Regions from separate parts of the Dorea sp. YH-dor226 genome, predicted to be linked through region 3. Evidence: riboswitches for the same ligand, from Rfam matches in the RefSeq annotation. Region 3 holds a riboswitch; each other region holds the start of a gene.
The links. Region 3 has a riboswitch for thiamine pyrophosphate ahead of thiM (hydroxyethylthiazole kinase). Riboswitches for the same ligand answer to the same signal wherever they lie in the genome.

Region 1 (8,052 bases), on a different contig from region 3:
GATACGGATTATCTGATCCGTGCGGCCAAGCAGTTCTATCAGACTTCTGTTGTGGAAGAAAGCGAAGGAGTATATAAGTTATGGTAAATTGTATATTTGTGGGACTGGGCGGTTTCATCGGGGCAGTATGCAGGTATCTGATCGGTCTGATTCCGATGAAGGCACAGCCCGTATTTCCTGTGAAAACATTTCTCATTAATATCATAGGTGCATTTGCAATTGGCCTGATCGCAGCGCTGGCAGCGAAGAATTCATCTGTGGATCCACATCTGATTCTGTTTCTGAAAGTGGGTATCTGCGGCGGATTTACAACATTTTCTACATTTGCATTTGAGACGACAGATCTGCTCCAGAGTGGAAATACAGGGGTCGCACTTACGTATGCGGTTCTGAGTGTCGTGTTGGGAGTGCTGGCGGTGTTTGCAGCACAGGTTCTGGTGAAATAGGAGGAGAGAAAATGGCGAGCAGACAGGTGAAACTTACACAGGCAGAACCGGGAAGTATTCTGTATCATTATACAAAAAGCAATGGAATTAACGGAATCGTGAATCATAATTGCTTCTGGGCAACGAAGAGTGATTTCTTGAATGACCCGGATGAATTTTCATATATTACGCGGATTATTGAAGCCGTCTGCGAGGAAAATATCAAAAAAGAATCTCAGAAGAAAATGTTCCTGAGAGACGTGCTGGAGGAGGCGGTATTCCTGGCAGGCGGTAAAAACAAGGAATACTTTGTGCTGTCATTTTCCAACTGCAGGGACAGTATCACCATGTGGTCTGAATTCGGCAGCAAGACCGGTTATAATATCGGACTTGACAGCGAGAAGATCGTGCAGCGTATCGGCGAGGCAAATGTCATCGATTATCATGGGTTTGTTATCTATGATTCCGAACAGCAGAAAAGACTGATTCGCAAGATCATCAGTGATTACCTTCCGGAGCTTTTTCAGACACCTTTTGAAAGGATTCTGGAAGCCGGAGAGAAGAATCCGGAAGATCCGGTCTATCGGAAGGCCTGCCGCAAATTCCAGAAGATCGCAGCCGTGTATGCGATGTTTTTCAAGCATGAAGCCTTCAAGGAAGAGCAAGAATACCGGTTTATCTTCAAAAAGCAGAAAGGTACAGAGGTAAACTTTCGTGAAAAAGACGGATTTATGATCCCATTTATCAAAATTCAGCTAAGTGAAGAGAATCTTCCCGTCAAAGAGATCATGGTGGCACCCCAGAATCACATCGATCTTGCGAAAAAAGGCATGGAATATATGATGAAAAGCAAGGGATATCGTGTTCCCGTTCATCTCTCAGATATCAAGCTGAGGTATTAATTTCGTTTTGCAGATCCTGGGAATGAGTATGAATTTCAGTGAGAATAAATAAAAGTTATAAAATAAATAAAATATACTGGTAAGTTTATAAAAAGTGTGTTATAGTATATTTCAAGCATTACATTTCTAATTTCTAGGCGGAGACGCATCTGATATCATCTGTAATATCTAATAAGAAATCTCAATGCTTTTCAGACAATAATAGCAAAGGGGTTTCTGGTGCGATTAAAGTGCAGGTTTCATTTAGAGCCCCGAATAAAAAGGAGGGCTCTTGAATGACCGAAGTAAAAAAAACAGCTGTGAAACGAACCTATAAAGCCAGTGTGTTTGAAATGGTGTTTAGAAATAAAAAGGAATCACTGGGACTTTATAATGCAGTCAATAATACAAATTATACAGATCCGGAACAACTGGTAATTAACACATTAGAGAATGCTATTTATATGTCTATGCATAATGATGTTTCTTTTATTATTGATTCCAGATTGTCGCTATATGAACATCAATCTACGTATAGTCCCAATTTACCGTTGAGATATTTGTTTTATATTTCAGATTTATATTCTTTAATTACAAAGGACAGCAACTTTTATGGAGAGAAAAAAGTGATGCTGCCGACACCGAATTTTATTATCTTTTTTAATGGTACCAGGAATCTTCCAGAGAAAATGGAATTAAATTTGTCTGATTTGTATGAAATCCCGGATAAAGATCCTGCTTTGGAGTTGAAAGCGGTTCTGTTGAATATTAATCCGGGGAAGAATGAAAGATTAAAGGATGCGTGTAAGACGCTGAAAGATTACGCAGAATATACCTGGCGTGTAAGGCAGTATGCTGAAAAGATGACATTAGAAGATGCAGTGGATCAGGCAATTGCCGAGTGTATTCGAGAGGGAATTCTGGCAGATTTCCTGTCAGAGAACAGAGCGGAGGCGAAGTCGGTGAGTATTTATGAATATGATGAAGAAAGGCATATGAGACAGACGAGAGAAGAGGGCTGGGAAGAGGGGAGAATGTCTGCAATAAAAAAAGCAGTTCAAATCTGTAAAGATCTTGGTGTAGATCGGGAACATGCGGTTTTGCAACTTGCACAGAAATATGAATTGACACAGCGAAAAGCGGAAGAATTAGTGGACGAGTGCTGGAAAAGGGAATAAAAAGCCTGCGTAATAGTACTTATCGCCTCTGAGACATGTCGCTTCCCACAAGAAAAATCTGTTTATGAAAACCTTGATTTTTCCTGTGAAAAGTGTATATTACCCAGATGAATTTCTTGTATATTCTCAAAGTTCCATCATTCCGGACATAATGCAGCCTCCGGCGGCACCGCAGTCCTGGATCTCAGCGAACTGAGCCTTATCCGGTTTCATTCCCCCGATTGCATAGACAGGGATATCAACTGCCTGACACACACTTCGGAGAAAGTCCAGTCCTCTCGGCGGCAGGCCTTTTTTACAGTCGGTTGCATAGATGTGTCCCGCGGTGATATAAGTGGCACCGAGTCGTTCTGCTTCGACTGCTTCTTCGATCGAATGAACGGAAGTCCCAAGCTGCGAGAAGGAACTTATAGGTACCTCCGGCTGCTTTTTGCACTCCCGAAGCAGTGGAAGCGGCAGGTGGATCGATGTGCAATGCAGCTCCAGCGCTGTCTTCCAGTAAGTATGGAGAATGCACGGCACCTGATAGGATCCGCAGATCCTCATGACCTGTTCTGCAAGAAGGGTGTATTCATCCTCCGACAGGTCTTTTTCCCGCAGGATCAGCGCCTGCGGATGACACTGGCAGATCCGTTCGATCTGTTCCGGAAATGGCCGCCGGCAAAGATGTCGGTTGCTGACGGCAATTACCCGATGAAACAATGTCTGATCGTATTTAGAATCCGATGCGGCATTTTCGTTCTTTTGGTTACTGTTTTTATCCATTTCATTTCCTCGTGCAGTTCTCATATTTTATACATAGATATAATCGCTCATGACCGGCTGCAGGTTGTTCGAAAGAAGTGCCTGATATACCTCATCTACAGATCTACCATCCGAAATCTCGAACTGATCATCTCCCTTTTCTTCAATATCATCTACATGACTGCCGATTCCGGTGCTGACACCCGCAGAGATCTTGGTAGCTGCAATGTTGACCAGATTATCACGCACACGGGCACATTCTCTGGTGGACACGGTGATGCTTGCAAATGGCATAAAGAGCCGGTAAGCACATACCACTTGGAGAAGCTGTGGCTCATGAACGTCCATTGGATTGATTCTGTCATTGTTGATGATTGGGCGCAGTCGCGGACAGGAAAATGCAATCTCTGCATGTGGGTATTTTCGCTGCAGGAGATATGCGTGATATCCGGTAGCGAATGCATCTTTTCGAAAATCATCCAGTCCCAGAAGTGCACCGAAGCCAACGCCTCGCATACCGCCTCTGATCGCACGTTCCTGTGCATTGACACGGTAAGGAAAGATGCGTTTGTGCCCTGCCAGGTGCAGAGTTTCGTATTTGTCCGAGTTGTAGGTTTCCTGGAATACAGTGACATAATCAGCACCGCATTCGTGAAGATAGGCATATTCATCGGAATTGACCGGATAGATCTCAAGGCCGATGACTTTGAAGTATTTCCTTGCAATCCTGCAGGCTTCTCCAATGTATTCAACCGTAGATTTGATGCGGCTTTCTCCTGTCAGTATCAGGATCTCCTGAAGCCCGGTTTTTGCGATTGCAGCCATTTCTTTTTCGATTTCATCAGGCTTTAACTGTGCTCGGTTGATCTTGTTGTGGCAGTTGAAGCCGCAGTAGATACAATAATTTTCACAGTAATTGGCAATATAGAGCGGTGTAAACATATAGATACTGTTGCCGAAGTGTTTTCGTGTCTCAATTCTTGCTGCCTGTGCAATGTCTTCCAGAAGTGGAAGTGCGGCAGGAGAAAGGAGGGCGGCAAAATCTTCCGGTGTCTTCGCGTCATGTGCAAGTGCACGTCTGACATCCGCTTCTGTATATTTGTCGTAATCATACGCATCCATGGCAGAGATTACCTGATCCATGATATCGGATTCCAGAGCTTCCATTCCGGGAAGATAGGTCATATGGTCGATGCGGTTCTTTTTCTGATCTTCCAGAATTTCTTTATTTAAAATGCTTTCATTGATATGTTCCTTTTCCATGAATGAATGCCTCCTAATCCTGTAAAAATCCAGTCAGTGGAGAAGAAGCACTGGCGCCTTTTTCGATGGTGCGACCCAGACCTGACAGGTAAGCGCTTCTTCCGGCTTCGATGGCTTTCTTAAATGCTTCGGCCATGACAGGAATGTCACCGGCGGTTGCGATCGCTGTATTGGCCATGACTGCAGCTGCACCCATTTCCATGGCTTCACATGCCTGAGAAGGGCGACCGATGCCCGCATCTACAATGATTGGAAGGTCAATCTCATCGATCAGAATCTGAATGAAATCCTTTGTGCTAAGACCCTTATTGGAACCGATCGGAGCACCAAGCGGCATGATGCAGGCAGCACCGGCATCGCGGAGTGCTCTTGCAGCATTCAGATCCGGATACATGTATGGCATCACAACGAAGCCTTCTTTTGCAAGGATTTCGGTTGCTTTGATGGTTTCATAATTATCCGGAAGCAGATATTTGGAATCGTGAATCACTTCAATTTTTACAAAATTACCACAGCCGACTTCACGTGATAGTCTTGCGATACGTACCGCTTCTTCTGCGTTTCTTGCACCGGAAGTGTTCGGGAGCAGAGTGACATTGTCCGGAATATAATCCAGAATATTGGCAAGTCCGCCTTCATTGGCGCGACGAAGAGCTAGAGTGATGATCTGCGTCTCCGCTTTTTCAATACATGCTTTTACCAGCTCCAGGGAGAATTTTCCGGAGCCGAGGATAAAACGAGAGGTGAATTCGTGACCTCCCAGGATCAGTTTGTCTTCGTTTTGGTTCATAATAATTACCTTCTTTCTTGTGTTGTTATATATCTTCTTCGCCCAGGATCAGGCGTGTGATCATATTTGCCTCATGGGAGGCACAGATGGCAACTCTCGGGGCCATCAGACCGTTCCCCCGGGAGGGTTCCGTAACCTGATCTCCGCACAGGTAGAAGTTCTTTGTGATTCTTCGGGTGCGGATTGTGTTGCTGCTTTCGTATCCGGCCATTCCGGAGGCTGATACCAGCTTTTTCTCCGGGAAATGTTCCAGAATGCCATTGACCAGCATGGCTTTTGCCTCGGGATTGTCAAATGCCTCGCAGATAATATCATTTTCCCGGAAAAGATCTGCCAGGTTCTCTTCTGTTACTTTTACACAGTCGGTGTGGATATCCAGATAGGGATTGATGTCCAGAAGCAGGGATTTCAGCGCGTCTGTCTTGTATAATCCAATATGCCGGGTAAAGTACTGCTGTCGGTTCAAGTTGGTAATATCTACCACATCAAAATCAATCAGATGCAGGTGACCGACCCCGATTCGTGCCAGAGAATATGCGATGTTGGAACCAAGACCGCCAAGTCCGGCGATCGCTACATTTCCTTTGGAGAGAAGCGACTGTATCCTGGGACTGTGGCGTTCATTCAGTGCCGCGTTGATCTGTTCGCGGGTAAGTTTCTGTTCTGTCATGACTTCTAGCCTCCTCCTACAAAGCTTACGATCTCCATACTGTCTCCGTCCTTCAACATGGTGTCAGAGTACTGGTATTTGGGGAGAATCTCGCCGTTTAATTCGATTGCGATACGATTGATCTGATATTGGTTCTGTGCGAGATAATCAGAGACTGTCATCGGTAATTCCAGAACAGTTTCACGTCCGTTAATGGTAACCATAGATGTCCTCCTTTCTGCAGATTAGCAGTTAAGTGTTTCAGTTTATACCGTTGCAGGTAGAAAAAAGAGTTCACGAAGTAATACACCCGTGGTGGTGCACCCCTTCATGAACTCTCGTTCACTCTCAACTAATCCGGTATTAAAATGTAAACTCCTGGTTGGAATCACCAGTAGATGATACAAAAAGGGAGATACCAAAGTACCTCCCGCAATTTCTCTACGTTCCTACGTTGGCATTATCCAAATCAGGTATATGGGTCGAAGTTCTCAACTTCCTCTCAGCCTAGTACATAAGCTCCCCTGTTCAATTTACATGTTTAAGTATAAAAAGATTATGAAGAAATGTCAATCTTTATTTAGAAAATCTGGAATTTGTTGTAAAATAAAAATAACTGACAAGTTATTATTCATGGAAAGAAAGGAATGATGTGAGATGATAAATATAAAAAAAGAAAAATGTATTGGATGTGGAGCCTGTGTAAAAGACTGTCTGGGGAAAGCAATCAAGTTGATTGACGGTAAGGCGGATTACGTCCGTAACTGTATGCATTGCGGGCATTGTGTGGCAATCTGTCCGGTGGGTGCAGTTTCCATTCCGGGATATGATATGGAAGATGTAGAAGAGTACGAAAAAGATACCTTCACAGTTCAGCCTGAGAACTTCCTCCGTGCAGTAAAGTTCAGAAGAAGTATCCGAAATTTTAAAGATGAGCCGATTGAGCGGGAGAAGATGGAGCGGATCCTGGATGTTGGACGATACACACCGACGGCAAAGAACCGTCAGGAATGCCGTTTTATCTTGGTCCAGAATCAGTTGGAAGAATTTAAAGAACTGGTATGGAAAGAGATGCCGAATATTGTCGAGAAACTTAAAACAGACAATCCGGAGTATGCAAGAGTGTTTGAGTTGTTTTATCTCAGACATCAGAAAGATCCGGGAGAAGATGTATTTTTTTTCAACTCGACTTCTTTTCTTGTGATCGCATCCGAGAATCCGCTGGATGGAGGACTGGCAGCGGCCAATATAGAAAATATGGCAGTTGCAGAAGGTGCGGGAGTTCTGTATAACGGATATATGATGCGTGTGATCAAAGCAAGTGATACATTACAGGAATGGCTTGGGATTACAGATACGCCTGTCTCCTGCTGTATGCTTCTGGGATACCCGGCAGTGACATATCGGCGTACTGCACCTAGAAAAAAGAAAAACATAGAATGGAAATAGTTGATTCATTGGAAAGGAGGAATTTTCAATGAAGAAAGTGATGAAAACCATCGCTATCATGAGTATGTTACTGACAGTACTGGTGCTGACAGCGTGTTCTTCAAAAGAGGAGGAAGAGCAGGGAGTCAGTGAAGAAGCACAGAAGATTATTCAGACAATCATGAACTGTCCGAATCCGGAATTATATGACTCGTCTTTAGCCTATGTCATTGGTGACAATGTGGAAGACGCACAGCCGGAGGAACAAGAAATACAGGAAAAATGCGAAGCAATACGGGAGAACTGGGAAAAAGAAGTTGGTGATTGTTTTGCGGAAAATGCACTTGATACCTTTCTGAATCAGATGGCTACCATGTATTTTGCAGAAGCAGAACAGGAAAATCTCACCTATAAAGTGCAAAATATAGAATTGAAAGAAAAGGGAGATGTGAATGAAACCGTTCAGGTATCTTTGTTGAAAGGGGAGAAAGAAGAGACTGTGACACTGATATTCACACATGATTCCGAAGGGTTGATTACAAAAGTAAAACCGGAGCAGTAAAAGGAAAGGACCCCAGAGAAAAGCAGAGGTAAGCGAATAGCGTCGAAGCGTTCTAACCTTCAGAAAACGAAAACGGTACCCCAGAGAAAAGCAGAGGTAAGCGAATAGCGTCGATGCGTTCTCTGGGGTACC
Region 2 (8,052 bases), on a different contig from region 3:
CTTGGACGCCAGCATAAAAGAAGCTGACGCTTTTGCCTCTCCTTCTCCCACCCTGGAAGCCCTCTCGTAAAATTTCTCAATTCTTTCTTCATAATAATGCTGATCTTCCGCAGGATCTGGCAAGCCATATATCAGACGTGCACCATCCAGAAGAACAGCGATCTTCTGGATAAAAACTCCACAATTCGGATAGTTCCGTATTTTTTCTTCACCCATGCAGAATCCGCTTTTAAATCCATTTTTCTGGATTTCTTCCATCATCTGATTGCAGAATGTATCCATCTCTTTTTCTGTCATTTCTTCCTCAAAACACAGCAGTGTATTCAGATCTGTTTCCAGAAGCCGTGCGATCGGCGAAAGCAGTGAGATATCCGGATAACTTATCCCTTTTTCCCATTTATTGACTGCAGGGGCAGATACCCCAAGATAATCTGCTACCTGTTCCTGTATATATCCTTTTTCTTTTCTCTTCTCTCTGATAATATTCCCGATTGGCATTTTGTATTCTCCCGTTTTCTGTATTTGATATAAATGTTAACATTACATCCAGAAAAGCTTTTCTTTGATTATATAATTCCTTTTGTGCCGGTCCGTTCAATATATTTCCGAAACGATCAAATCCCGAACCATGACAGGGACATTCCCATGTTGCTTCATCCGGGTTCCACGCAAGCCTGCATCCAAGATGCGGACATCGCAAAGACAATTCTATCTCCTGTTCCGTAGTCTTCCATCTTACCGTTTTCTCAACCGCCAGCAACTCCCTGCACAGATTTCCGGCTGTGATCATACTATGTTTTGCAAATTCCTTTCCCATTGCATTGGAGATACGACGTTGTGGCGAATAGATCTCTTGATTTACCACTGTTTTACCGGTAATCATATCCGATATGATTCTTGCACCTGCCAGGGCAGAAGTCATGCCCCATTTTCCAAATCCCGTGAGCACATACCAGTCTTCTGCCCTCTTCTCAAATCTTCCGATATAAGGAATCCCATCCAGCGTCATACAGTCCTGTGCAGACCAGTGGGCTATTTCTTCGCATTCCGGCCACCATTCTTTCGCTTTTTTCTGCAGCAGATGATACTTCCCTCCCTGTGCATTCCCACCTGTCCGATGTTTTCCTCCTCCAAACAACAGATACTCTCCTTCATTTCGAAATGAATATCCATCTTCTTCCACACCAAGATAATATCCCTCGAATTGTGCTGCATTTTTCAGCGCCAATACATAACTTCTTGACTGATACATCCGTGCAAAATAATATCCGGGAATATTTACAAATGGAAAATGGCATGCAAATACAACATTCCTTGCCGTAACAGTTCCTCCCGAAGTATATAGTCTTGTCTCACCTTCTCTGATCCTTTCCACCTTATATACCCTTGAATTTTCATAGATCTTGATTCCTTCCAGAATTCCTTTCAGAAATCTCAGCGGATCAAACCGTGCCTGATTTTTGAACTCTGCTGCCTGTCTGACCGGAAAAGGGAGCTCACACGTTGTCTTATATTCCGCATCAATCCCCAGTTTTTTCGCAGACTCCACTTCCAGGTCCAGCCCCATATCCTTTCTGCAGGAATACAGGTATGCGGAACATCTCGTAAAATTACATTCTATCTTTTTATCTTCAATGATTTTCTCATATGCATAGATTGCCCATTCATTCCATCCTGCATACATTCTGGCCCGTTCTATTCCGTAACACCGGATCAGACGCTGATATATCATATTATGCTGTGATGTTATCTTGGCTGTCGTACCGGCAGTCTGACCTGACACAATGCGGTCTGCTTCCAGCACAGCCACCTGAACCCCCTTGTCTCTCAGAAAATATGCTGTCATCAGGCCTGCGATACCTGCACCAATTACAATCGTATCTACGCAGACATCCTCCGTAAGCGATTCATATTTATTAAAATCTGTTATTCTGTTCCATAATGTGTCCATATCCTTACCTCCGGACATAGCATATACAGAAATCGCCCAATTTAACCAAAAAAATGGAGAATCGCTCAGACTCTCCATTTTTATTCATTCTTAATCCACCAGCTTCTTTACCAGCTTTTTCACTTTTTTCTTACAAAACCAGTGATGGTGCTGTGTAGACTCTTGCTCCAAGTTCACTGTCCAACATATACAGGCTCTTCGGATCATCTCCAAACAGCTCAAACTTCTTTACAAGATTATCCGCATTGTTCTCCTCTTCACCCTGCTCTTTTACAAACCAGTCCAGGAACTGCATGGTACGGAAATCCTTTATCGAATATGCTGCATCATAGATATTATGAATCAGGCCTGTTACATACTGTTCATGCTTCAGCCCTTCTGCCAGAATTGCTTTTGCACTCGTCAGTTCGACTGCCGGTTTTTCAATCGTTTCCAACGTTACCTTTTCACCATTATTCTGAAGGTACTGGATAAACAGCATTGCATGGTCTCTTTCTTCCTGCGCCTGAATCTTATACCAGTTTCCGAATCCATCCAGGTTTATATCATAATAATAATTTGAAAAATCCAGATATAAATATGCGGAATAAAACTCCTTATTCACCTGGTTGTTCAATAATTCTACTACTTTTTTATCTAACATATGTAATCTCCTCCTTACGAAAATATGCTTTTTTCATATTATACGCTTATGAAAACTTAGTTTCAATCCTTCTTAAAAAATTAGTTTTTTTCATATTATGAAATTATGAAAGAATCATTTTTTCAAATTCCTTTTTAATATAATCACATGTTGGCTTTGTCCACTGCGTGCCTTCCAATCCATTTTCAGATTTGATCAGCTGCAGAGCAAAGAGTAATGCATCCAGCACTTCCTTGTTTTCCAGATTCTGCAGATTGGAGACAACATATTCCTTCGCCTGCCTCGGTTGGATCCCCGCTCTTTTACTGAGCATTCTGCAAAAGGATTCAAAAGAAATGATCTTTTCTCCATATTCCCAGAAATGATCCTCGTATTTCTTATACTTGTCTATATATTCCTGTATCATATCTCTTGCTTCCGTATCCAGACTATATCCGAAACGAATGGCAATCTCTTCCAGTTCCCTCCAAAATGAAACATCCACTGCTGAATAATCAATATTAATCCGAAAACAGCCCCCTGTTTTCTGTATCTCCTTCTGAAAATCATCCTCCCAGGTCGGACATACCAGCATCTTCACGCCATTCACGATTCCACCCTGTATTAATTTTTCTTTCATCTGTACTGCCTCCCTCTGGCCTGGATCTTATCTTACAGGCCAGTTAACAATTTTATCAATGGTTTTTCTTCCGGTGATTAACTCCTGTTTCATTATAGCATTGTCTATAAAATATTGCAAAGGTGGTTCATTTTCACATTTTATAAGATTTTTTCCAAAATAGGATTGACAAACCATGGTCATATATGTTATAAATATCTAGTGCGACAGGCATACACAGGGGATTGGTCAAGTGGTATGATAGGGGTCTCCAAAACCTTTGGCGGGAGTTCGATTCTCTCATCCCCTGCTCGCAAAGTCTCAGAAATGACGTAAATTCGGCGTTTCTGAGATTATTTTTTATTCTGTAATATTAATTCAAATCCATAGCAGCTTTTCTCAAACCCATATATTTCATAGAATCTATGGGTCTCTTTCCTTTTCCTTTTTACAATATCCAAAATCTTAAAATATAAAAAAAGGCAAAGAGCATCTTTCCCGACGCGTCTTCGCCTTTTTATCATATTATATAAAACATTTCTCGACTAGATAGTACCGATATTCATTCTGCGGAATACTCCAATCAGCACTTTTCCAACTGCAAGTACCAGAATAGCAGCTGCGATTGCCTCCGGAATACCCGATGCGGTTACCGTGCCCATAACCAGTCCCCATACTGCAGTAATCGCTACCTCTTTTGCCTCTGCATACTGCTGTGCAAACAAGAGGTAGATGCTTCCCATGACTGTTATCGTATTTACCATGGATCCTGCAAATCCAACAATCGGAAGTGCAATCGTCTGATTCACTTTCAGCTTGTTAAGTAATATCCACAACCATCCTGCCGCAACACCGATCAGAACTCTGCATCCTACAGAGATCCAGATTGCCTTTATTGCTCCCACAATCCCTGTTGTGCTCATAAACGGTGAGAATGCAAAAGACAAAAGTGTCGGCGCCATGGTGTTACTGATCAAAGAACAGATACCAAATACCGCTCCCAGAATCGCTCCTGCTCCCGGTCCCAGTAAAATTGCTCCGATAATGACCGGAATATGTACAGTTGTCGCCTTAATTACCGGAAGCTGAATCATGCCAAGCGGTGTATTCGCAAGGACAATGATAATTGCCGCCATAAGTGCAACACTGACCATCCAACGAGTGTCGTGCTTCTTTGTTTTCATAATTTCATTTCCTCCTTGTTATCATTCCTGTTATACAGGATACAATACAATTACCGGGTCATTATATCATTCCACGTCTTTTGTAACAAGTATAAAAATGGATACATGATATCTTTTTCATTATTTTCGCAACTCCTGACAGTAATTCTTGCAAGATAATTCAAAAAAAGCTATAGTGTTAGTACAAGTCATTAACCTGAATAAACTGAACTATATGAAATGAGGATATCGAACTATGTTAAAAGGAAAAACAGTCCTTCTTGGAGTAACCGGCGGCATTGCATCCTATAAAAGTGCCTCTTTAGCCAGTCTTCTGGTAAAAGCAGGTGCCCAGGTACATGTCTTAATGACAGAAAATGCCAAAAATTTTATTAACCCGATCACTTTCGAAACTCTGACTGGACATAAATGTGTTACAGACACCTTTGACCGAAATTTTGAATTCAATGTCGAACATGTGGCTTTGGCAAAAAAAGCCGATCTGGTCATGATTGCACCTGCAACTGCCAATGTCATTGCCAAACTGGCGCATGGGATCGCTGACGATATGCTGACCACTACTGTACTTGCATGTCGCTGTCCCAAGATCATCGCTCCGGCTATGAACACCGCCATGTATGAAAATCAAATCACACAGGATAATATGGATCTTTTAAGAAAGTACGGCATGGAAGTAATCACTCCTGCCTGTGGTCACCTTGCCTGCGGAGACACCGGTGCGGGTAAAATGCCGGAACCGGAAACTCTGATTCAATATATCTACCGGGAACTTGCACATAAAAAGGATATGAAAGGATTGAAGGTTCTCGTCACTGCAGGCCCAACACAGGAATCTATCGATCCGGTCCGCTATATCACCAATCATTCTTCCGGTAAAATGGGATACTGTATTGCGAGAGCCTGCATGCTGCGCGGCGCAGATGTTACACTTGTCAGTGGCAGGACTGCACTCACTCCGCCCATGTTTGTAGATGTTGTACCTGTAATATCTGCAAAAGATATGTATGAATCCGTCACTTCCAGAAGTAATGATATGAATATTATTATTAAAGCTGCTGCTGTGGCAGACTATCGTCCGGCTTCTGTTGCAGACGAAAAAATGAAAAAAGCCGATGCTGAACTCTCCATTGCGCTGGAACGTACAGATGATATCTTAAAATATCTTGGCGAGCATAAAACTTCCGGTCAATTTCTGTGTGGTTTTTCTATGGAAACGCAGAACATGCTTGAAAATTCAAAAAAGAAACTTGTAAAGAAAAATCTGGACATGATTGTAGCTAACAACCTTAAGGTAAAAGGAGCCGGATTTGAGACGGATACGAATATCGTAACCATGATCACTCCTGATTCTGTATGTGAACTTGAATTAATGAGTAAAGAAGACGTGGCATTTCGCCTGACAGATAAGATTCTGGAATTAATGGAGCCCCAAAAATAACTCTGATATAAGAGCAGGGAACAACATTATTTTGCCCCCTGCTCTTAGTTTTACAAAATATCTATATGTTCTCCTGCAAGTGCTTTATTCATACTGCGGACTGCGCAGAATTTCCCGCACATGGAACATGTATCATCGTACTCTGGTTTCCGTTCATTCCAGATTCTCTTCGCTGTCTCAGGATCCATCGCACATGCCCATTGTGCTTCCCAGTCAAGCACACGTCTGGCATCTGCCATCCGGTCATCGATTTCTCTGGCGCCTCTGACACCTTTTGCTATGTCAGCTGCATGAGCTGCAATCTTTGAAGCAATAATCCCCTGTTTCACATCATCTACATTGGGAAGCGCAAGATGTTCTGCCGGTGTCACATAACACAGAAATGCAGCTCCGGAAGCAGCCGCGATTGCTCCTCCTATTGCAGAAGTAATGTGATCATAACCCGGGGCAATATCTGTGACCAAAGGCCCAAGTACATAAAATGGAGCTCCCTGACAGATGGTCTGCTGTATCTTCATGTTCGCCGCAATCTGATCCATCGGCATGTGTCCCGGACCTTCCACCATAACCTGCACATCTTTCTCCCATGCACGTTTCGTGAGTTCTCCCAGACGAACCAGTTCTTCAATCTGACAGACATCAGAAGCATCCGCAAGACATCCCGGACGGCATGCATCTCCCAGAGAAATTGTTACATCATACTCCCGACAGATATCCAGAATCTCGTCATAATATTCATAGAACGGATTTTCCTCCCCAGTCATACACATCCATGCAAACACCAGCGAACCTCCTCGAGAAACGATATTCATCTTTCTCTTATGATTTCGTATCTGATCAATTGTCTTTCTGGTAATTCCACAATGCAAAGTCACAAAATCGACTCCATCCTCAGCATGCAAACGTACTACATCTATGAAATCCTTTGCTGTCAGCGTGTCCAGATCTCTTTGATAGTGAATGACAGAATCATATACCGGAACAGTTCCAATCATTGCAGGACATTCACTGGTTAATTTTCTTCGAAATGGAATCGTATCTCCATGTGAAGACAGATCCATAATTGCATGCGCCCCCATATTAACTGCCTCCATTACTTTTTCCATCTCAACATTATAATCCTTACAATCTCTGGATACGCCCAGATTCACATTAATTTTTGTTCTGAGCATGGAGCCTACACCTTCCGGATCCAGACACTTGTGATTCTTGTTTGCACAGATGGCAACTTTGCCGGATGCAACCAGCGGCATCAATTCTTCTGTCGTCATCTGCTCTTTTTTTGCAACAATCTCCAGTTCTTTTGTTACGATTCCCTTTTTTGCAGCTTCCATTTGTGTTGTGTACTCTCTCATTTGTTTACTCCTTTCTCTACTACATATATAATAAATGAGATTTCCCTGCGGCATGCACTTTTCGGAGGGGTACATCTGTCGAAAACGACAGAAAAGGCTGCTGCAACGCACTCGCATTACAGCAGCCAGAAATAATTCTACAAAACACTGTATATCCCTACGTTGGCATTATCCAAATCAGGTTATGGGTCAAAGCAACACAGCTTACTCTCAGCCTACTTTCCGTAAGCACCCCGTTTTTACTGTTTTATTATACAATACCATGTTCTGATTTACAACTGCAATCTTCTTCCCCATTGCTTTCAAAAAAGATCATTTTTGCATATTTTTTAACATGATATTTCATTTTTATTTAAAGAATCGGCAAAAATTTGATTTTAATGCAATAAATTTGCAAGAACCCATTGACGAAATGTCAAAATATGATAGAATATTAAAATTGAGTGGAATATATTATGGAGGATAGAACATTGGCTGCATACGAAGAATTATCTAAAGAAGAATTATTACAATTGAAAAACGATCTTGAAGCACAATTTGAAGAAATAAAAAGACAGAATCTGAACCTTGACATGTCAAGAGGTAAGCCGTCTGCGGAACAGTTGAATCTCTCTATGGAAATGATGGATGTATTGAGAAGTGACTCTGACCTGATATGTGAAGAGGGTGTCGACTGCCGTAATTACGGTGTCCTGGATGGAATCAGAGAGGCAAAACAGCTTCTTGCAGATATGATGGAGGTTCCGAAAGATAATATCGTTATTTTTGGAAATTCCAGTCTGAATGTCATGTATGATACAATTGCACGCAGCATGACTCACGGTGTAATGGGAAGCACTCCGTGGAGCAAGCTTGACAAAGTAAAGTTCCTCTGTCCTGTACC
Region 3 (8,052 bases):
AGCGGAGTTCCTGAGTGGAAGGATTCATAGTTACCTATGCGATTGGAAACAGATATTACCCCATATCAAAAAGCCTGTAGAAAATCCAATTTTTGCAAGAGGATGAAGAATTTTGACATTTACATCGTTCACTTATTGTGGACTGTATAATAAAAAGAAGAGTATAAAGTCGGATGATATAAATCAAACGAGATTGGAGGGCAGGGGCAGAATGTGGAAGAATATGATAAAAGCTGCAATAGTGGTTATTTCAACAGGTTGCGCCGGGTATCTGATAGCCGCAGGATTGTTTGTGACAGAATCGAAAGAAGAGGCCCTGCAGGCATTCCGTTACGAGAAGGATGGAGAAGTAGACTATACTTCAAGAACAGAACCGGAACATATTCGAACAGACGGAGCCACTCCAAGTGCATATGCAGACAATGAATTGATTGTGCAGCTGGCGGAGGGGACATCCGAGAGAGAGGCAAAGAGTATTGCGGGGGAGAATCAGGCGGAATTGGTGGGATTTATCAGTATTACGGATAAAGATATTAACATTACAAAGCCGGTGTTAGATCTTGAGAATTCAATGAAACAAGCCAAAAGGTATGTATAGGAACATCCGGAAAAACGGACAGAAGCGGATGTAAAATCTGATGAAAAGGAGATTCCGGAGGAGTCAGAAGATGATTCGGAAAAATTCATGAAATACCTGAAGGAAGAATTGATTCCAGAGTACGGTGTTATGCCGGTTGATGAGATATGTAAAACAAGCAATGGAATGGATGCGTGGCTGGAGCCGACAGATCTTCAGGGAATATTGGCAATTGAGATTGATGATTATGACGGAGACGGAAAACATGAAATGCTTCTGATAAGAGGAACCTGTGAGGGCATGGATAAACAGGAGCTGTTCAGTTCAGACGATCAGGGCGGCGGCGCCAGGATTAATATGGAAATGTATGAGTGTGACGGAAGCGTGAAGCTTGCGGATTCCAGGGAACTGATTCCCAGCGGTAAATACCGGGTTACTTATCAGGAAGTTCAGACCGGCTTCTTCACCTATAGTAACGACGGCACAGTGTATATAGGAATAGATAGCAATTTTATTATGAATGAGACGATTACAACGCTTGCACTATACCAGTATCGGGACGAAGCTTTTCAATATGTAAAAGGCTTCTGCAGGCGGCGTCAGGGAAGCTGTTATGAGGCGGTACTTACAGCAGATTCGGAGCCGGAACAGACAAACATTACATTTGCACCGACATTTACGGAAGACAGCGGGGGATGGTCGATTCTGGAGGACTATGATGATGAGCAGGCATCTGATTCGGAATTAGAAGAAAATGCACTCAGATTAAATGAGATTTATTATGAACAGCTAAAAACATACGGACTGAACGGTAAGGATGTAAGATTGCTTTGGGGAGAACGGCAGTGGGATGCAAGAACCGCCGATATCTATACATCCGGTGAAGGTAATCTGAAAGTGATGGCTTCCATTGCGGAATGCTATGAATATAGCACATCTACGGAGTGTCATCTGTTTCGAGAGGATCCTGCGGGCAGTCTGGATGCCTACCGATAAGAGTCACAAAAAAATGAAGAAGGATTGTAACAGGAGGAAATTATGAAGCAAAAAAATGTGTGGAGATATGGACAGTCTATTGCTGGCGTCATTGGACTTGCCAGTCTGCTGTTACCGCTATATCAGGCGGAAGGAATCACTTATAACATGCCGATGCTTCTGCGCCTGGGGAAAAGCGCAGGAATACAGTACTGCATCATACTGGTGGCAGTGATCCTGCTGTCGTTGGCCGGAAATCTGCTGGTGACACTGTGGGAACACCGGACCACCGATCTGGCAGCGGGAATCATAAGGCTTGCCGCTGCGGTACTGCTGCTGGTGATACGGCTGGCATTCATGGAGCAGCTTACAGGCATCCCTCAAAGTGGATTATTGGATGGGGCGGGCCTTGGATTCTGGTTATTTCTGGCGATTCATACAGTATGTGGAATCTTTGGAATTGTGCCTGCTCGATCCGGAGCAAAATCTGCAGGCGTGAAAGAATCGGCTCCTATGTCTTCCGCGGATGCATCAGCAGAGGCGGAAAGGAAGAACGGTACGGTTGCCATACTGGAAGGTATCTACAAAGGAGAGGTGATTCCTCTGGAAGACATGCAGGCGCTGGTTGTCGGAAGAGATGCCGCTCAGTGCAATCTGGTGGTGGAAGGGGAGAAGGTAAGCCGGAAACATTGCAGTATTACCTACTGCGCAAGAACCGGTGGTTATCTGCTGTGCGATTATTCCTTTAACGGGACTTATTATCTGAATGGACAGAGACTTCCGAAGCATATGAATATGGAACTTCCGGAAGGGACAGAAATTTATCTGGGAGATAAGAGGAATATACTGCGTATGGGCAGATAGAGTGACAGAAAGGAAAGAGGCAGAATGATGAGGGATCCGGAGAGATTGTGTCTGGGATGATCTGAAGAAAGGGAGGTAAGGATCGTGATGAAGAAAGGAATTAAAGTACTTCTGTCACTGGCAGCTATTCTGTGTGCAGGAGGAATGATAATAGCTGGTCTGGGAGGAGCGGATCGGCAAAGCGTATCCTCCAATACATGTGTCGAGACTGTCCAAAATGAGAAAGAAAATGATACAGATAAGGAGGAGACCGTTGAACTGGAAAAAGTGGAGCTTCCGCTTTATGAGAATACCCTTCAGCCGGATACCTCAAGTGGTTCATATGTGCCGGGGGAAATCGTGGAAAGCAATGGAAGTCTGTACTATACCTGCGGGGATGCCGGCGTTACGGCTGTAGATCTGGACGGCACGAACAAGAGAACAATCGTAGATGTAATTGATGATAAAACAGGATATCTTATGATTACGGATCAATACATCTATGTGCGCTGTGACGGATATACGGTGAGACAATACAGTTTCGACGGCGAACTGATGGGGCAGGTTGGAGAAGTCCTGAATTGGGGGTATGTCTGTCACTGGTATTTTCAGGACGGATGCCTGTATTTTCAGGGAATGAGCTCGGATAATGAAATATATAGCGGGTTGTATCGGGTCGCTGTGGGCAGCGGTGATTATCCGGAGTGTGTGACAAAGAACTGTAAGAGTAATAGTGATACAGACGTGTATTTTTATGAAGACAAAATCTATTTTTTTGATAACGATATCAGCTTTTGCAGCATCAGAGATGACGGAACAGAAGAAACGGTTTTGAGAAAAAATAATGTAGAACCTGATAATGAGATTACACTGCATGGGGCGGAAACACAGTGGCTGACGCTGGGGCTGTATGCGCAGGACGGTCTGTATTATGCAGTGGATGGCGAAGATACGTATCGCAGACTGAATGTTCAGACCGCGGAGGATGAAATCTTACCATGGCAGTATATACAGGATGCAAGGCTGGGAGCTCTCATCGAGGGAGATTATATCTCGTACTGGGCTCAGGAAGACTATGTGCGATATATAAAAAGTTATCAGATCTCTACCGGAGAAGAGCGAAGTCTGAAAGAATTCGTGGAGCATCTCCCTAATAATCTGGTGGAGCGGGTGCCCTGCTATCTGGTGGAAGTTCCGGGTGCGACCAGAATCTATTATGTTGTGGAACTGGAAGGCGAGAAGGCATTCTATTCCATTACAGCAGACGGATCGGAAGAGAGAAAGCTGGATGCACTGGAAGAAACGATTCCGCATATATCGGCTGGTTACGGAGATTTTTGATTCCAGCGTGAATTGGCAAATAAAATCATAAAAACTTAAGAATATTCCGTCCATATATTAATATTTCCTTTTTATAATAATACACAGGAAAAAGAAAGGGGAATCAAGGTATGGAATATGTCTTAGGAGTATTGATGTACAGTCCATGTATCATATATCAGCTCATATTGATGCACAGGTATCTGAAAAAAGGAAAACAGAGTCCGGTAATATATTTCATCTGGGTAAATATCTTCCTGCTTTATCTGTATATGATATTTGAGGTGACCGGTATTGGAACACTGGGAGAACTTATTACAAATGGCACAAAATACATGAGCAGGAGTAATTTTATTCCATTTGATTCAGTGGGGATCAGTTTCTTTCTGAATATCATAATGTTCATGCCATTTGGATTCCTCGTTCCGTTTATCTGGAAGGAATACAGAAAAATAGGGAAAACAGCGGCAGTAGGAGCAATGTTTTCAATCATAATAGAAGTGTCACAACTCTTCAACTACCGAGTCACAGATATTGATGACCTGATAACAAATACATTTGGAACTATCATTGGATATCTTGTGTGGAAAACATTCGTACAAGTATTCGGATTACATTTGAAAACAGAAAATAAAAGTAAATGGGAACCGATCATATATGTAGTGCTGGCAATAACCGGTATGTTTATTTTTTTATAAATTGTAGAGGGGGACGGGGGATTTTTAAAAATCCCCCGTCCCCCTCTACAATTTATAAAAAATTCTGGAAATTTAATTGGCGTAAATTCTGGGTTTTTGGACAAAAGAAATAGATTATATAAGAAAAAATCGAAAAAGAATTGTATATGCATTTCAGAAAATATTAAAAAGGGACAGGTGAAATTGTCTATGGGGACGGAGGATTTTTAAAAATCCTCCGTCCCCATAGACAATTTCACCCCGCCTGAGTTACAATATCCAACAGACAATACTATGATTCAGACAAGGGAGTGTATGTTATGGGTGAACAGTTAACAAAAAATGATGTGGAGAAAATCAAGGAAGAGATTGAATATCGTAAGCTTGTAGTCCGCAAAAGAGAGCTTGAGGCTGTGAAAGAAGCCAGAGCGCAGGGGGATCTGAGTGAAAATTTTGAGTATAAGGCTGCAAAACAGGATAAGAACCGGAATGAGAGCCGGATTCGTTATCTGGAAAAAATGCTGAAGAATGCGAAGATTGTGTCGGATGTCTCCAACGCGGATGAGGTTGGAATTAATAATACGGTTGATGTGTATTTTGAAGATGATGATGAACTGGAAACCTATCGTCTGGTAACGAGTATTCGGGGAAACTCGCTGCAGGGGCTCATAAGTATTGAGTCCCCGCTTGGGAAGGCAATCAAGGGACATAAAGTCGGAGACCGTGTGTTTGTGAACACAAATGGAAATAACGGATATTATGTGACTATTAAGCGGATTGATAAATCTACGGATGATTCGAACGATACGATCAGAAAATATTAGTATGTAAAAAAGAAAAGGAAAGAAAATAAAGTGAAAAAACAATTATCACAAACTAACCCGATCACAGAAGGAGTGATCTGGAAACAGGTTTTGATTTTCTTTATTCCGATTGCGTTGGGAACGGTTTTTCAGCAGTTATACAATGTGGCGGATGCAGCAATTGTTGGCCGGTTTGTGGGGAAACAGGCTCTGGCCAGTGTAGGGGGATCGGCTGCAATGCTTACGAACATTGTAGTATACTTTTTCAGTGGACTTTCTACCGGTGCAGGAGTGATCATCTCTCAGTACTTTGGAGCAAAAAATCTGGAAAAACTACATAAAAGTCTGCATACAGCATATGCATTTTCAATCGTGATCAGCATGATGCTGGCGGTGATTGGCTGGTGTATCACGCCATGGATTCTTGAAGTAATGAAGACACCGGGCGATGTGATGACGGATTCGATTATATATCTCAGGATCTATTTCCTGGGATTGATTGCGACGCTCACATACAACATGGGATCAGCAATCATGAGAGCCGTCGGTGATTCCAGACGTCCGCTTTACTATCTGATCGTCTGTAGTGTGCTGAATGTTGTGCTGGATGTAGTTTTTGTAGTGTTTTTTCAGTTGGGGATTGCAGGAGCGGCGATTGCAACTGTCATATCACAGGCTGTCTGTGCGTTGATTGTCGCGAACACACTGATGAATTCTTATCCTGATATGAAACTGGTACCGGCAAGGATCGGGATTGACAGGAAAATTTTATGGGAAGAACTTCGGGTAGGACTTCCGGGAGGGCTGCAGTTTTGTATTTCCGGGGTAACCGGCATCATATTGCAGACTGCTATCAACAGTTTTGGAACGGATACAGCAGCGGCATGGGCCGCATATAATAAGATGGATATGATCTTCTGGACGGTCTGCAGCGCATTTGGAGCGACTGTCACAACGTTTGTGGGGCAGAATTATGGAGCGGGAAAGATGAAACGTGTCTTCCAAAGTATAAAAATATGCCTGGGTCTGGCGCTGATCGTCTGCGGTGCGGCACAGATGATGCTCCTCTGGTTCTGCCGGCCGATGTTCCATCTGTTTGTAACGGATGGAAATGTGATTGATATCGGTGTATATATGATTCATTACCTTGTCCCGATCTATATTTTATTTGTGTTTATGGAGATCCCTTCAGGGGCGCTCAGAGGACTGGGGGATGCAGCGATACCGACTGCCATCAATCTGGCGGGTGTTTTCCTGGTGCGTGTTCCGTGGATACTTCTGGTGCTTCCAAAGCATCATACGCTGGAGGTTGTGATGCTCTCTTATCCGATCTCCGGAATCGCATCCATGATACTGCTGATTGTTTATTATTTTATCCGGACGAGAAAAATAAAAACAGAAAACCGCGAAACGCTAAATTCGAAAGAAATATCAGAATGAATTTGCAAAATGTCTCAGAAGTAGTATAATGAATACTGTATATGAACCAGAACGGGGAGCCGGTACATGATCCGGCTGAGAGTAGGCTGAATGTGCCTTGACCCATAGACCTGATTTGGATAATGCCAACGTAGGGAAATATCGTGTATGGAATGACGGATATGCCTGTGACGGCATATCCGTTTTTTGAACTCAAATAATAAAAGCAAATAAGGAGGAATGGATGATGCTGGGAAATTGTATTGAAAATGTAAGAAGCACAGTACCACTGGTGCATAATATTACGAATTATGTGACGGTAAATGACGTTGCGAATGTGCTGCTGGCCTGCGGCGGAAGTCCGATCATGTCAGATGAGCCGGAGGATGTGGCTGATATTACATCGATCTGTGGAGGATTGAATATCAATATTGGAACTTTAGATCAGAGAAGTATCGAAGGAATGTTTGTGGCGGGAAAGAAAGCCAATGAACTGGGACATGTTGTCCTTTTGGATCCTGTTGGTGCCGGAGCAAGTGCACTTCGTACCAGTACAGCCATAAAATTAATGGATGAGATTCAGTTCGATGTGATTCGAGGCAATATCTCAGAGATCAAGACGCTGGTACAGGGAAGTGGAACAACAAAAGGTGTAGATGCGGATGTAGCCGATGCAGTAACGGAAGATACCCTTGACAGCGCTGTTGCATTCGTAAAAGAGTTTGCGAAAAAAGCAGGATGCATCGTGGCGATTACCGGAGCAATTGATCTGGTCGGTGACAAAGACCGGTGCTTCGTCATCCGCAATGGTCGTCCGGAGATGGGCAAAATTACCGGAACAGGATGTCAGCTGTCGGGTATGATGACGGCATTTGTAGTGGCAAATCCTCAGAATAAGCTGGAGGCAGCAGCGGCAGCTGTATGTACGATGGGGCTGGCAGGAGAGATCGGATGGAGCAGAATGCAGGAAGGTGACGGTAATTCAACATACCGCAACCGCATTATTGACGCAATCTACAATATGGATGCCAGAACGCTGGAAGAAGGTGCGAAATATGAAGTGCGATAAGAAGGACCTGCTATTATATGCAGTGACAGATCGTCACTGGCTGAATGGAGAAACTCTTTACAGCCAGGTGGAGAAGACGCTGGAAGGCGGGACAACGTTCGTACAGCTGAGAGAGAAGGAACTGGATGAAGAGAAGTTTCTGGAAGAGGCAAAAGAGATCAAGGAATTATGCAGACGCTATCAGGTTCCTTTTGTGATCAATGATAATGTGGATATTGCGCTGGCAATGGATGCGGATGGTGTCCATGTGGGACAGAGTGATATGGAAGCCGGAGATGTCCGTGCAAAGCTTGGACCGGATAAGATCATCGGAGTATCTGCACAGACTGTTGAGCAGGCATTACTGGCAGAAAAAAGAGGTGCGGATTA

Region 1: linked by a shared signal. The riboswitch ahead of thiS (sulfur carrier protein ThiS) and the one ahead of thiM (hydroxyethylthiazole kinase) in region 3 are both predicted to bind thiamine pyrophosphate.
Region 2: linked by a shared signal. The riboswitch ahead of thiC (phosphomethylpyrimidine synthase ThiC) and the one ahead of thiM (hydroxyethylthiazole kinase) in region 3 are both predicted to bind thiamine pyrophosphate.

The regions. Positions count from the first base shown of each region.
Region 1 covers NZ_JBDOHS010000011.1:13,942-21,993, forward strand. The annotation lists gene ABE547_RS10340 (M18 family aminopeptidase) at 1-87, shown strand, start outside; gene crcB (fluoride efflux transporter CrcB) at 81-446, shown strand; gene ABE547_RS10350 (DUF2971 domain-containing protein) at 458-1,327, shown strand; gene ABE547_RS10355 (hypothetical protein) at 1,603-2,484, shown strand; gene ABE547_RS10360 (thiamine phosphate synthase) at 2,611-3,249, opposite strand; gene thiH (2-iminoacetate synthase ThiH) at 3,277-4,491, opposite strand; gene ABE547_RS10370 (thiazole synthase) at 4,505-5,281, opposite strand; gene thiF (sulfur carrier protein ThiS adenylyltransferase ThiF) at 5,307-5,951, opposite strand; gene thiS (sulfur carrier protein ThiS) at 5,957-6,154, opposite strand; TPP riboswitch at 6,359-6,466, opposite strand; gene ABE547_RS10385 (nitroreductase family protein) at 6,588-7,379, shown strand; gene ABE547_RS10390 (hypothetical protein) at 7,408-7,920, shown strand.
Region 2 covers NZ_JBDOHS010000017.1:1,705-9,756, reverse strand. The annotation lists gene ABE547_RS12370 (DUF2804 family protein) at 1-498, opposite strand, end outside; gene ABE547_RS12365 (FAD-dependent oxidoreductase) at 398-1,951, opposite strand; gene ABE547_RS12360 (ferritin) at 2,082-2,594, opposite strand; gene ABE547_RS12355 (hypothetical protein) at 2,698-3,213, opposite strand; tRNA gene ABE547_RS12350 (tRNA-Trp) at 3,432-3,502, shown strand; gene ABE547_RS12345 (ECF transporter S component) at 3,738-4,376, opposite strand; gene coaBC (bifunctional phosphopantothenoylcysteine decarboxylase/phosphopantothenate--cysteine ligase CoaBC) at 4,612-5,814, shown strand; gene thiC (phosphomethylpyrimidine synthase ThiC) at 5,865-7,169, opposite strand; TPP riboswitch at 7,307-7,415, opposite strand; gene ABE547_RS12330 (aminotransferase) at 7,640-8,052, shown strand, end outside.
Region 3 covers NZ_JBDOHS010000002.1:51,194-59,245, reverse strand. The annotation lists gene ABE547_RS02100 (hypothetical protein) at 212-598, shown strand; gene ABE547_RS02095 (hypothetical protein) at 686-1,573, shown strand; gene ABE547_RS02090 (FHA domain-containing protein) at 1,616-2,416, shown strand; gene ABE547_RS02085 (DUF5050 domain-containing protein) at 2,504-3,736, shown strand; gene ABE547_RS02080 (VanZ family protein) at 3,847-4,413, shown strand; gene greA (transcription elongation factor GreA) at 4,713-5,216, shown strand; gene ABE547_RS02070 (MATE family efflux transporter) at 5,247-6,635, shown strand; TPP riboswitch at 6,678-6,790, shown strand; gene thiM (hydroxyethylthiazole kinase) at 6,862-7,683, shown strand; gene thiE (thiamine phosphate synthase) at 7,670-8,052, shown strand, end outside.